2 regions of the Mesorhizobium sp. ES1-3 genome follow, and region 1 is predicted to be linked to the other one. Evidence: riboswitches for the same ligand, from Rfam matches in the RefSeq annotation. Region 1 holds a riboswitch; the other holds the start of a gene.
What was found. Region 1 has a riboswitch for S-adenosylmethionine ahead of metX (homoserine O-acetyltransferase MetX). Riboswitches for the same ligand answer to the same signal wherever they lie in the genome.

Region 2: it holds a riboswitch for S-adenosylmethionine, as region 1 does, so the genes downstream of both, LB536_RS15525 (O-succinylhomoserine sulfhydrylase) here and metX (homoserine O-acetyltransferase MetX) in region 1, are expected to answer to the same signal.

Annotation. Positions count from the first base shown of each region.
Region 1 covers NZ_JAIUGW010000012.1:65,488-70,917, reverse strand. The annotation lists gene LB536_RS17795 (DUF2125 domain-containing protein) at 1-136, shown strand, start outside; gene LB536_RS17790 (sugar kinase) at 259-1,188, shown strand; gene LB536_RS17785 (prephenate/arogenate dehydrogenase family protein) at 1,185-2,120, opposite strand; gene hisC (histidinol-phosphate transaminase) at 2,126-3,235, opposite strand; SAM riboswitch at 3,373-3,450, shown strand; gene metX (homoserine O-acetyltransferase MetX) at 3,570-4,739, shown strand; gene metW (methionine biosynthesis protein MetW) at 4,795-5,409, shown strand; gene LB536_RS17765 (DUF1330 domain-containing protein) at 5,430-5,430, opposite strand, start outside.
Region 2 covers NZ_JAIUGW010000010.1:8,726-14,155, reverse strand. The annotation lists gene LB536_RS15540 (Hsp33 family molecular chaperone) at 1-73, shown strand, start outside; gene apaG (Co2+/Mg2+ efflux protein ApaG) at 148-540, opposite strand; gene LB536_RS15530 (ceramide glucosyltransferase) at 761-1,912, shown strand; gene LB536_RS15525 (O-succinylhomoserine sulfhydrylase) at 1,940-3,130, opposite strand; SAM riboswitch at 3,188-3,265, opposite strand; gene LB536_RS15520 (2'-deoxycytidine 5'-triphosphate deaminase) at 3,344-4,438, shown strand; gene LB536_RS15515 (hypothetical protein) at 4,520-4,789, opposite strand; gene araD1 (AraD1 family protein) at 5,023-5,430, opposite strand, start outside.

The DNA.
Region 1 (5,430 bases):
GCAGAAGAATGCGATTGAGCAGGGTTTTGGCGCCTTGGCCCTGCTCGGCAGCGAACCGTCGATGCCGCTGAAAGTGGTCAAGGGCAAGGCCTCGCTCGGCTTCATCCCGCTGGGCAAGATCAAGCCGGTGCAATAGAGCATGATCCCGAAAAGTGGGAACCCGTTTTCGCGGACAAACGGTTTCCGTTTGTCCAGAGATCATGCTCCAACAAAGAGATTGATCGGGATGACGAAACGTCATCCCTATCTAGTCCCGCCATGGCAAGACCCGTGAGGCTCCTGAGTGTCGGGGCGCTGACGCTGGATACGATCCTGCGTGTCGATACTTTGCCCAACCATCAGGGAAAATTCATCGCCTCCGACGGCGTCCAGATCGCCTCGGGCATGGCCACGAGCGCTGCCTGCGCCGCGCACCGTCTCGGCGCCGAGGTATCGCTATGGGCGAGCGCCGGCGACGATCCGGTCGGCGATCAGCTGATTGCGGGAATAGAGGCCGAGGGCGTCGATTGCAGCCATGTGCGCCGCGTCGGCGGCGCGCGCTCGGCACTGGCCTCGATCCCGGTCGATGCGCATGGCGAGCGTATCATCGTGCCTTTCTACGACACACGCGCGCAGGCTGATCCCGAGGCTTTGCCGTTCACCAACGTCGCGGCATTCGATGCCGTGCTGGCCGACGTGCGCTGGCCGGGTGCCGCAGCACTAGCCCTGAAGGCAGCGCGAGCCGCTGGCCGTCCGGCGATCCTCGATGCCGATACCGCGCCGCTGGCGGTGCTGGAGCAATTGTTGCCGCTGGCCTCGCACATCGTCGCCTCTGAGCCGGCGGTCCGTATCATATGCGGCCACGCGCTGGATATGGAGAGCGCTTGCACGGACCTCGCCTCGCGTACCGACGCGTTCGTTGCGGTTACCGGCGGCGCGGCCGGTACCTGGTGGTTCGATCGAAGCGCCGGATCATCCCGCCATGTCGAGGCCCCGAGGATCAAGGCGGTCGACACGCTGGCCGCCGGCGATGTCTTTCATGGCGCCTTTGCCATCGGGCTGGCGGAAGCCATGCCGGTCGAGCAGGCCTTGCGTTTCGCAAGTGCGGCCGCGGCGCTCAAATGCCTGCGCTTCGGCGGCAGGCTGGGCGCGCCGGATCGGGCCGAGACGCTCGCCATGATGGCAGCGACCTGGCCTGAAACGGCTTAGCTCTTTGCCGGATGCTCGACCGCCTGGCGGCCAAAGTCGGGCACATCGATATCCTGGCCGGCCTCGATGATCGAGCGGCGCACGGCGCGCGTGCGGGTAAACAGGTCGAAGAGCTTTTCCCCATCGCCCCAGCGGATCGCGCGCTGCAGGAACGCCAGGTCTTCGGAGAAGCGCGCCAGCATTTCGAGGATGGCGTCCTTGTTGTGCAGGCACACGTCCCGCCACATGGTCGGATCGGATGCGGCCAGACGCGTGAAATCGCGAAAACCGGAGGCGGAATATTTGATCACTTCCGTCTTGGTCACCGATTCCAGATCGTCGGCGGTGCCGACGATATTGTAGGCGATGATGTGCGGCAGATGCGAGACGATGGCGAGCGTCATGTCGTGATGCTGCGGGTCCATCGTGTCGATGTTGGCGCCGCAGCGGCGCCAGAATTCCGACAGCCGTTCCAGCGCTTCCGGATCGGTGCCCGGCACCGGCGTGAAAATGCACCAGCGATTGTCGAACAGATCGGCGAAGCCGGCGTCCGGGCCGGATTTTTCGGTGCCCGCCAGCGGATGGCCGGGAATGAAATGCACGCCATCAGGCACATGCGGCTGCATCTGCGCGATGACCGAGGCCTTGGTCGAACCGACATCGGTGAGGATCGCCCCTTTTTTCAGCGCCGGCGCGATTTCCTGCGCCACCGCGCCGGACGAACCGACCGGCACCGAGACGATGATCAGATCGGCATCACGCACCGCTTCCCTGGCATCCGTGGTGTAGAAATCGCCGAGGCCCAGTTCCTCGGCTCGCTTGAGTGTGGCCGCGCTGCGGGTCGAGATGGCGACATGGCGAGCCAAACCCTCGCGGCGGATGACGCGGGCGAGCGACGAGCCGATCAGGCCAATGCCGACCAGCGCGATCTTTTCGAACATCGGTGATGTCATGGCTTCTAGCTTTTCAGAAATGTCGTGAGCGCGGCGACAACGCCGCGATTGGCCTCTTCGGTGCCGACGGTCATGCGCAGCGCGTTGGGAAAGCCGTAGCCTGAAACGCGCCGCAGAATATAGCCGCGCGCGGTCAAATACTCATCAGCAGCCGCTGCGGAATGCTTTTGGTCGTCGGGAAAATGGATGAGCAGGAAATTGCCGACGCTGGGTGTCACGCGCAGCCCGAGCCCGGTCATCTCCTGGCTCAGCCAGGTGAGCCAGGTCTCGTTATGCGCCACGCTGCGCTCGACATGGGCGCGGTCGCGGATCGCGGCGATGCCGGCTTCGATCGCCGTCGCATTGACGTTGAAGGGACCGCGCACGCGGTTGATCGCGTCGACGATGTGCATCGGACCATACATCCAGCCGATGCGCGCGCCGCCAAGGCCGATCTTGGAGAAGGTGCGGGTCATCACCACGTTCTCGGCGCTGCCAACAAGTTCTATGCCGGCTTCATAGTCGTTGCGGCGGACATATTCGGCATAGGCCGCGTCGAGCACCAGAAGCACGTTTTTCGGCAGTCCGGCATGCAGACGACGCACCTCCTGGAATGGCACATAGGTGCCGGTCGGGTTGTTGGGATTGGCCAGGAACACGATTTTCGTGCGCGGCGTCACGGCTGCCAGCATCGCATCGATGTCGGCGCGCTCGTCGGTCTCCTTGACCACGACCGGCGTGGCGCCCGCCGACTGGATGTAGATCTTGTAGACCATGAAGGCGTGTTCGGTGAACATGGCCTCGTCGCCCGGTGCGAGATAGGTCTGCGCCAGCAGGCCGAGGATCTCGTCGGAACCGTTCGAGCAGATGATGTTCTGCGCGTTGAGGCCATGCACCTCGGCGATCGCCTCGCGCAACCGCCTGGCGGTGCCGTCGGGATAGATGTCGAGTTTGCCGGCGACTTCGCGCGCGGCCTCGATCGCCTTCGGCGAGGGCCCCAGCGGATTCTCGTTCGACGACAGCTTGTAGACCTTGGCGACACCGGCGGGCGCCGTGCTCTTGCCGGGCACGTAGGCGTCTATGTCCATGATGCCCGCGCGCGGGGTTGGACGTGCCTGATCGAGTGTCTGGTTCATATCTTGCAAAATCCGTCAAAAATGCCTCCATCCGGAAGCCGCTGCGGAAATACAAGCCGCGGCAGGCAATGTCGAGGGGCGGCAGTGGTGCCAGCGGCCGCCATTGACGGCGAGGCGGACGAGTTCTAGAAGGACGGTGACAGTTCCGTGGTGATTTGGCCGGTCGGCTTGCAGCCACGTTAAACAATTCGCTAAAGGGCCGTTTGCGTGACGTAACCGGCTTTGCGAAGGCAATGCCGGTTTTTTGTTGTCCGCGACCGGCCGGACGAACGCATCGGCGGCGCGGAGATCGGCAGCGATTTCCGCAAAAGCACGGTGCAGCAAGAGAGACGTGATGGCTGCTCTGCGTGCAGGAAAGACCAACAACGAGGCCGACCAACCGTCGAGCCCGGTGTTGCGTTTCGGGCCCGACAAGCCGCTCAAGCTCGATGCCGGCACGCTGCTGTCGCCATTCCAGATCGCCTACCAGACCTATGGCACGCTGAACGACGCCCGTTCCAATGCCATCCTCGTCTGCCATGCGCTGACTGGCGACCAGCATGTCGCCAGCACCAATCCGGTGACCGGCAAGCCGGGCTGGTGGGAAGTGCTGATCGGCCCCGGCAAGATCATCGATACCAGCCGTTTCTTCGTCATCTGCTCCAACGTCATCGGCGGCTGTCTTGGTTCCACCGGGCCGGCATCGACCAATCCCGCCACGGGAAAGCCCTATGGGCTCGACCTTCCGGTGATCACCATCCGCGACATGGTGCGTGCGCAGCACATGCTGGTCGACCATTTCGGCATCGAGAAGTTGTTCTGCGTGCTGGGCGGTTCGATGGGCGGCATGCAGGTGCTGCAATGGGCGTCGAGCTATCCCGAGCGCGTGTTCTCGGCGCTGCCGATCGCCACCGGCGCGCGCCATTCGTCACAGAACATCGCCTTCCACGAAGTCGGGCGGCAGGCCGTGATGGCCGATCCGGACTGGCATGGCGGCAAATATTTCGAGCACGGCAAGCGCCCGGAAAAGGGGCTGGCGGTGGCCCGCATGGCCGCCCACATCACCTATCTGTCGGAGGCCGCCCTGCACCGCAAATTCGGCCGCAACCTGCAGGACCGCGAAGCGCTGACCTTCGGCTTCGATGCCGATTTCCAGATCGAGAGCTATCTGCGCCACCAGGGCATGACCTTCGTCGACCGTTTCGACGCCAACTCCTACCTCTACATGACCCGGTCGATGGATTATTTCGACCTTGCCGCCGACCATGGCGGCCGGCTGGCGGACGCCTTTGCCGGCACCAAAACCCGCTTCTGCCTGGTGTCCTTCACGTCGGACTGGCTGTTTCCGACCGAAGAGAGCCGCTCGATCGTGCACGCGCTCAACGCCGCCGGCGCCTCGGTGTCCTTCGTCGAGATCGAGACCGATCGCGGCCACGACGCCTTCCTGCTGGACGAGCCGGAACTGTTTGCCGCCATCAACGGCTTCGTCGGCTCGGCCGCGCGCGCCAGGGGGCTCGGCGCATGACCCCGAAAAGTTGCAGACTTTTCAGACGGTCATGTGCCAAACAGGAGGCGAAGCCATGAGCGTCAACGGCAGCCAGCGCGTCGACCTCGAGGTCATCGCCAATCTCATCCCGCCGCAATCGCGCGTGCTCGACGTCGGCTCCGGCGACGGCTCGCTGCTCGAATTGCTGCAGGAGACCAAGCAGGTCGACGGCCGCGGGCTCGAGTTGTCGCAGCGCGGCGTCAATGAATGCGTGGCGCGCGGGCTCTCGGTCATACAGGGCGATGCCGACAAGGATCTCGAATTCTATCCCGACAAGGGTTTCGACTTCGTCGTCCTGTCGCAGACCCTGCAGGCCACCCGCAATCCCAAACTGGTGCTCGACGAACTGCTCAGGATCGGCAACCGGGCGATCGTGTCCTTCCCCAATTTCGGCCATTGGCGGGTGCGCCTGTCGCTGTTCGTCAAGGGCCGCATGCCGGTGACCAAGGACCTGCCCTATTCCTGGTACGACACGCCCAACATCCACTTCTGCACCATCCGCGACTTCGTCAATTTGTGCGAGGAACTCGGAGCGACGGTGGAGAAGGCGACCGCGCTCGACGCCAGCGGCCAGAAGATCGGCCTGTCGATGCCCTGGTGGTTCTGGAATTTCTTTGGCCAGCAGGCTGTGTTCCTGCTGAAGCGGTAGGCTTCCGCTCGGGCACGCCGC
Region 2 (5,430 bases), on a different contig from region 1:
CGGCATCCATGTCGCCTGCGAGTTCTGTTCTACGCAGTACGACTTCGATCCGGCGGAATTTGCGGCTCAGTGAGGTATCTTTCCTTCTCCCCGTTCACGGGGAGAAGGAGCCCGAAGGGCGGATGAGGGGCAGCGCGACCGTCGGCGCTAATTCACCGTGCGCCTTGTTCCCGGCAGATCGAGCGAGAAGGCGGGGATGGCGATGTCGAACGTCTCGCCGCGCTTGTTGCGCATCGTGTAGCGTCCGACCATGATCCCGGACGGCGTCGAGAGCGGGCAGCCGGACGTGTATTGATAGCTGTCGCCGGGATTGAGTTCCGGCTGGTCGCCGACAACGCCCGGGCCGCGTACTTCCTCGACCCGGCCGGCACCATCGGTGATGTGCCAGTAGCGCGACAACAACTGCACGAACTCGTCCGACTGGTTGTCGATCGTTATCTGATAGCCCCAGACATAGCGGTTTTCCGAGGGATCCGAACGGTCCTCGAGATAGAACGGCCTGACCTGCACTTCGATGTTGCGCGTCACGGCGCGATACATGAGCGGCTCCAAAACAATCCGACGACTTTCGGCGCTCCCGGTGAGCAGGTCAACGTGCGCGTCTTGTCGCGCCCGACCTTGAACCGCAGGTGCCGGCAAAGAATGTCATTTAAGTGACACACGACAATGGTGGTGTGCACGAACCGGGCGACTCGGCGCTCTGTCGAACTGTTGAAAACGGCCACGATGCGGGCCGCCTTTCCGGAGTGACCAGATCTCGATGGGACTCACCTTCATAGCCGCCTCGCTTTCGACCGCACTCATCCTTTCAAACGCCGCCAGCATCTCGCTCGCCGCCTCACAGCTGAAACGGCGCGGCACGATCGCCCCGCCGGCCGGCAAGTCGCAACCGGTGTCGATCATCGTCCCGTCGCGTGGCGTCGAGCCGTTCACGCATGAGACGCTGGAACGCGCCTTCGCGCTCGACTGGCCACGCTACGAACTGATTTTCTGCGTCGCCCATACCGACGACCCGGTGGTCAAACTGATAAACAGGGCGATTGCCCGGTTTCCCGAGGTGCCGGCCCGGCTGCTGATCGGTGACGACCGTGTCAGCGCCAATCCAAAGCTCAACAATTGCGTCAAGGGCTGGGAAGCGGCGCGCCATGACTGGGTCATCCTTGCCGATTCCAACGTCTTGATGCCGAGGGACTATGTCGAGCACATGATGGCGGCATGGCGGCCCGACACCGGCCTTGTCTGCTCGACGCCGATCGGCTCGCGACCAGTGGGTTTCTGGGCCGATGTAGAATGCGCCTTCCTCAACACATTGCAGGCCCGCTGGCAGTATGCCGGCGAGGCGCTCGGCCTCGGCTTTGCCCAGGGCAAGAGCATGCTGTGGAACAAGCCGATGCTGGACGCAAATGGCGGCATTCGCGCGCTGGCCGCCGAGATCGCCGAGGACGCCGCCGCGACCAAGCTGGTCAACGGCCTCGGCCTGCGCGTCAATCTCGTTGCGGCGCCCTTCGAGCAGCCGCTCGGCCAGCGCACGCTTGGCGAGATCTGGTCGCGCCAGGCCCGCTGGGCGCGCCTGCGCCGCGTCACGTTCCCGCTGTTCTTCGCGCCCGAAATCCTGACTGGCGCGGCGGTGCCTCTGGCGCTTGCGCTGGTTGCGGCGGCGAGCGCGGGCGTCAGCCTCTGGGCAACCGCGATTGCCGTCTTGGCGGCCTTCTACCTTCCGGAGTGCGCGCTGGCCTTGTCCAAGGGCTGGCACCTGTCGCCGCGCATGGTCGCGGCGATGCTCGCGCGCGACGTGATGCTCCCGTTCATCTGGGCGCGCGGCTGGCTCGGCGGCGCCGTCGACTGGCGCGGCAACGCCATGACCATCCGCACCAAGGCAGCCGAACTGGAGGAGACGCCGTCGCGCGCCTGATCGCCGCGGACGACGCTCCTGAACAGCCTATTTGGCCGCCTTCAGCGCCTGCGCGATGTCTTCCAGCAGGTCGTCGGCGTCCTCCAGGCCGACAGACAGCCTGAGCGTGCCAGGCCCGATGCCAAGTTCGGCGCGGGCCTCGTCGCTCAGGTTCTTGTGCGTCGTCGTCGCCGGATGGGTGATCAGGCTCTTGGCATCGCCGAGATTGTTCGAGATCAGCACGATGTCGAGGGCGTTCTGCAGGGCGAAGGCCGCCGGCTTGCCGCCCTTGACGTCAAGGCAGATCAGCGTCGAGCCGCCCGACATCTGCTTCTTGACGATGGCGGCCTGCGGGTGGTCGGCGCGGCCCGGATAGATGACGCGGGCGATCTGCGGCTGCTCGGCCAGGAAGTCGGCGATCCTGCCGGCACTTTCCGTCTGCTGGCGCACGCGCAGCGGCAGCGTCTCGAGACCCTTCAGCAAGGTCCAGGCATTGAACGGCGACAGGCTGGGGCCGGTGTGGCGGAAGTAGTCGTGCAGATTTTCGTCGATCCACTTCTTGTCCGAAAGGATGACGCCGCCCAGGCAGCGACCCTGGCCGTCGATGTGCTTGGTGGCCGAGTAGACGACGATGTGCGCACCAAGCTGCAACGGCTTTTGCTGTAGCGGCGTGGCGAAGACATTGTCGACGACAAGCCTCGCGCCGATCGAATTGGCAAGCGAAGCGACGGCGGCGATGTCGACGACTTCCAGCGTCGGGTTGGTGGGGCTTTCCAGGAAGAACAGCTTGGTGTTCGGCCTGACCGCCTTTTCCCAGTTGGCGATATCGGTGCCGTCGACCAAAGTCGCCTCGATGCCATAGCGCGGCGCCAGCGTCTCGACCACCCAGCGGCAGGAACCGAACAGCGCGCGCGCCGCCACGATATGGTCGCCGGCCTTGACGCTGCACAGAAGGGCCGCCGTCACCGCAGCCATGCCCGACGCCGTGGCGCGCGCGTCCTCGGCGCCTTCGAGAGCGCACATGCGCTTTTCGAACATGTCGACGGTCGGGTTGGCGTAACGCGAATAGATGAAGCCAGGCTCTTCGCCCTTGAAGCGGGCTTCCGCCGCCTCGGCGGTCTTGTAGACATAGCCTTGGGTCAGGTACATCGCCTCGGAGGTTTCGCCGAATTGGGAACGCAGGGTTCCGCCATGCACGAGTGCGGTTTGAGGCTTCCAATTGCGCGTCTTGCTCGTCATCGTCCTATCCAAACACAAAAAAACCGGCCGCGAAAAAGTCGCAACCGGTCCATACGGCCTTGCGGCCCGACGGTCCTTTAGCGACTTGTTTAACGTGGCTGCAAGCCGACCGGCCAAATCACCACGGGATAACGACCCTTTAGACCCGCGCCACGCTTGCGTCAATTGCCGGCTTCATTAAGAGGTTTGTATCAAAGGCCCAGGAGCCAGACTTTGCGGCAGACAGGCATTCTTCCCGATCAGGACATTTCGGCGCTGTTCCAGTCCGGCGCGCTGAAGTCGCCGCGTGCGCTCGATGCCGATCAGATCCAGCCGGCCAGTCTTGATCTCAGATTGGGTGAAAAGGCCTGGCGGGTGCGGGCCTCGTTCCTGCCCGGTCCCAACCACAAGGTCTCGGAAAAGCTCGATCGGCTGCAGCTGCACGAGATCAGTCTGACCGAAGGCGCGGTTCTCGAAACCGGCTGCGTCTATATTGTGCCGCTGCTCGAGAGCCTGGCCCTGCCGGCTGGCATTTCGGCCTCGGCCAATCCGAAGAGCTCGACTGGTCGGCTCGACATCTTCACCCGCGTCATGACCGACCGGGGCCATGAGTTCGACAAGATCGCCGCTGGCTATCAGGGTCCGCTCTATCTCGAAGTCAGCCCGCGCACCTTCCCGATCATTGCGCGCACCGGTTCGCGCCTGTCTCAAATCCGTTTTCGAACCGGCAACGCGCTGCTTTCGGAAGCCGAACTGCATGAATTGCACCGCGCCGAGATGCTGGTCGCCACCGAGCCGCCGAACATTTCGGGCGGCGGCATCGCGCTGTCGATCGATCTCAACGGCGACAAGGATGGGCTGGTCGGCTATCGCGGCAAGCACCACACTGGCCTCATCGATGTCGACAAGCGTGCCGCCCAGGATGTCGTCGACTTCTGGGAGCCGATCCACAAGAGCGGCGCCGGCGAACTGGTGCTCGATCCCGACGAGTTCTACATCCTCGTCAGCCAGGAGGCGGTGCATGTGCCGCCGCTCTACGCCGCCGAGATGACGCCCTTCGATCCGCTGGTCGGCGAGTTCCGTGTCCACTATGCCGGTTTTTTCGATCCGGGGTTCGGCCATTCGGCGGCCGGCGGCACCGGCAGTCGGGCGGTGCTCGAAGTGCGCAGCCACGAAGTGCCGTTCATCCTCGATCATGGCCAGATCGTCGGCCGGCTGGTCTACGAGCACATGCTGAAGCGGCCGCAGGCGCTCTACGGAACCGACCTGGGCTCCAACTACCAGGCGCAAGGCCTGAAGCTGTCCAAGCATTTCCGCGCCGCGCGCTGATCCTGACGCCATGAGGCCATGCAGAGCTTTAGCCGACCTCTCCAGCCGACGAGTTCAGCATCCGTTTGACGTTTGACTATTCTAGCCGTGAAACATGCGCTTTCTCGCAGTGCCGAGACACGCATTGAAGCTGCCGATGAACAGCAGTTCGCGCCGTGCGAGTTGCGTTTTACCCCAGATGCGTTTCTGCCTTGCAGCGTCAAGCGAAGCCTTTGATCCTTCCAAGGGGAACAGGACTTTGTCCAGGCAGCCGAGGACATGGGCTCGGGCTGAGTCTATCCCGCATGGCTTGGCCGCCTCGTTCAGTTTCGCACCGCCAAGCGTGGACATTCGCTGGTCAGCGTTTTGCATCAGAAATTCGACCTGAGGACTTGAGTAACCGGACGTCAGAAGCCGGTTCTTCATAAGCCCGAGTGCTTCGCCATAGGATTTGGGACTGCACTGCGCGGCTCCATAAGCCACGGACGACGCGTGCGCGAGCAAGAGCACGAAGCCAAGGCTTCGTACGGCGCCTGGCAAATACCTCAAGACCATATGTCAAAGCCTGTCATAGGACCATCTATGACGTCCTGATGTCTGGCGCGTCACAGCGCCTTCACCGCCACCTTCACCGGCTTTTCGATTTCCAGCGGGTTGCGCAGCGGCAGACCAAAATCCCCTGCCTCGATCTCGAACACGTCGCCGGCCTCGGTATTGATGCCGTCGGCGAAGGACAGCGTCGCGGTGCCGAACATATGCACATGTACGTCGCCCGGCTGGCGGAACGCCGAATATTTGAAGTGGTGGTGCTCGAGATTGGCGATGGTGTGCGACATGTTCGCTTCGCCCGACAGGAACGGCTTCTCCCACAATGTCTTGCCGTCACGCAGGATCCGCGACGTGCCGCGGATGTCCGAAGGCAGGTCGCCGATCAGGATCTCCGGCCCGAACGAGGCGTTGCGCAGCTTGGAGTGGGCCAGGAACAGATAGTTCACGCGCTCCGTCACATGGTC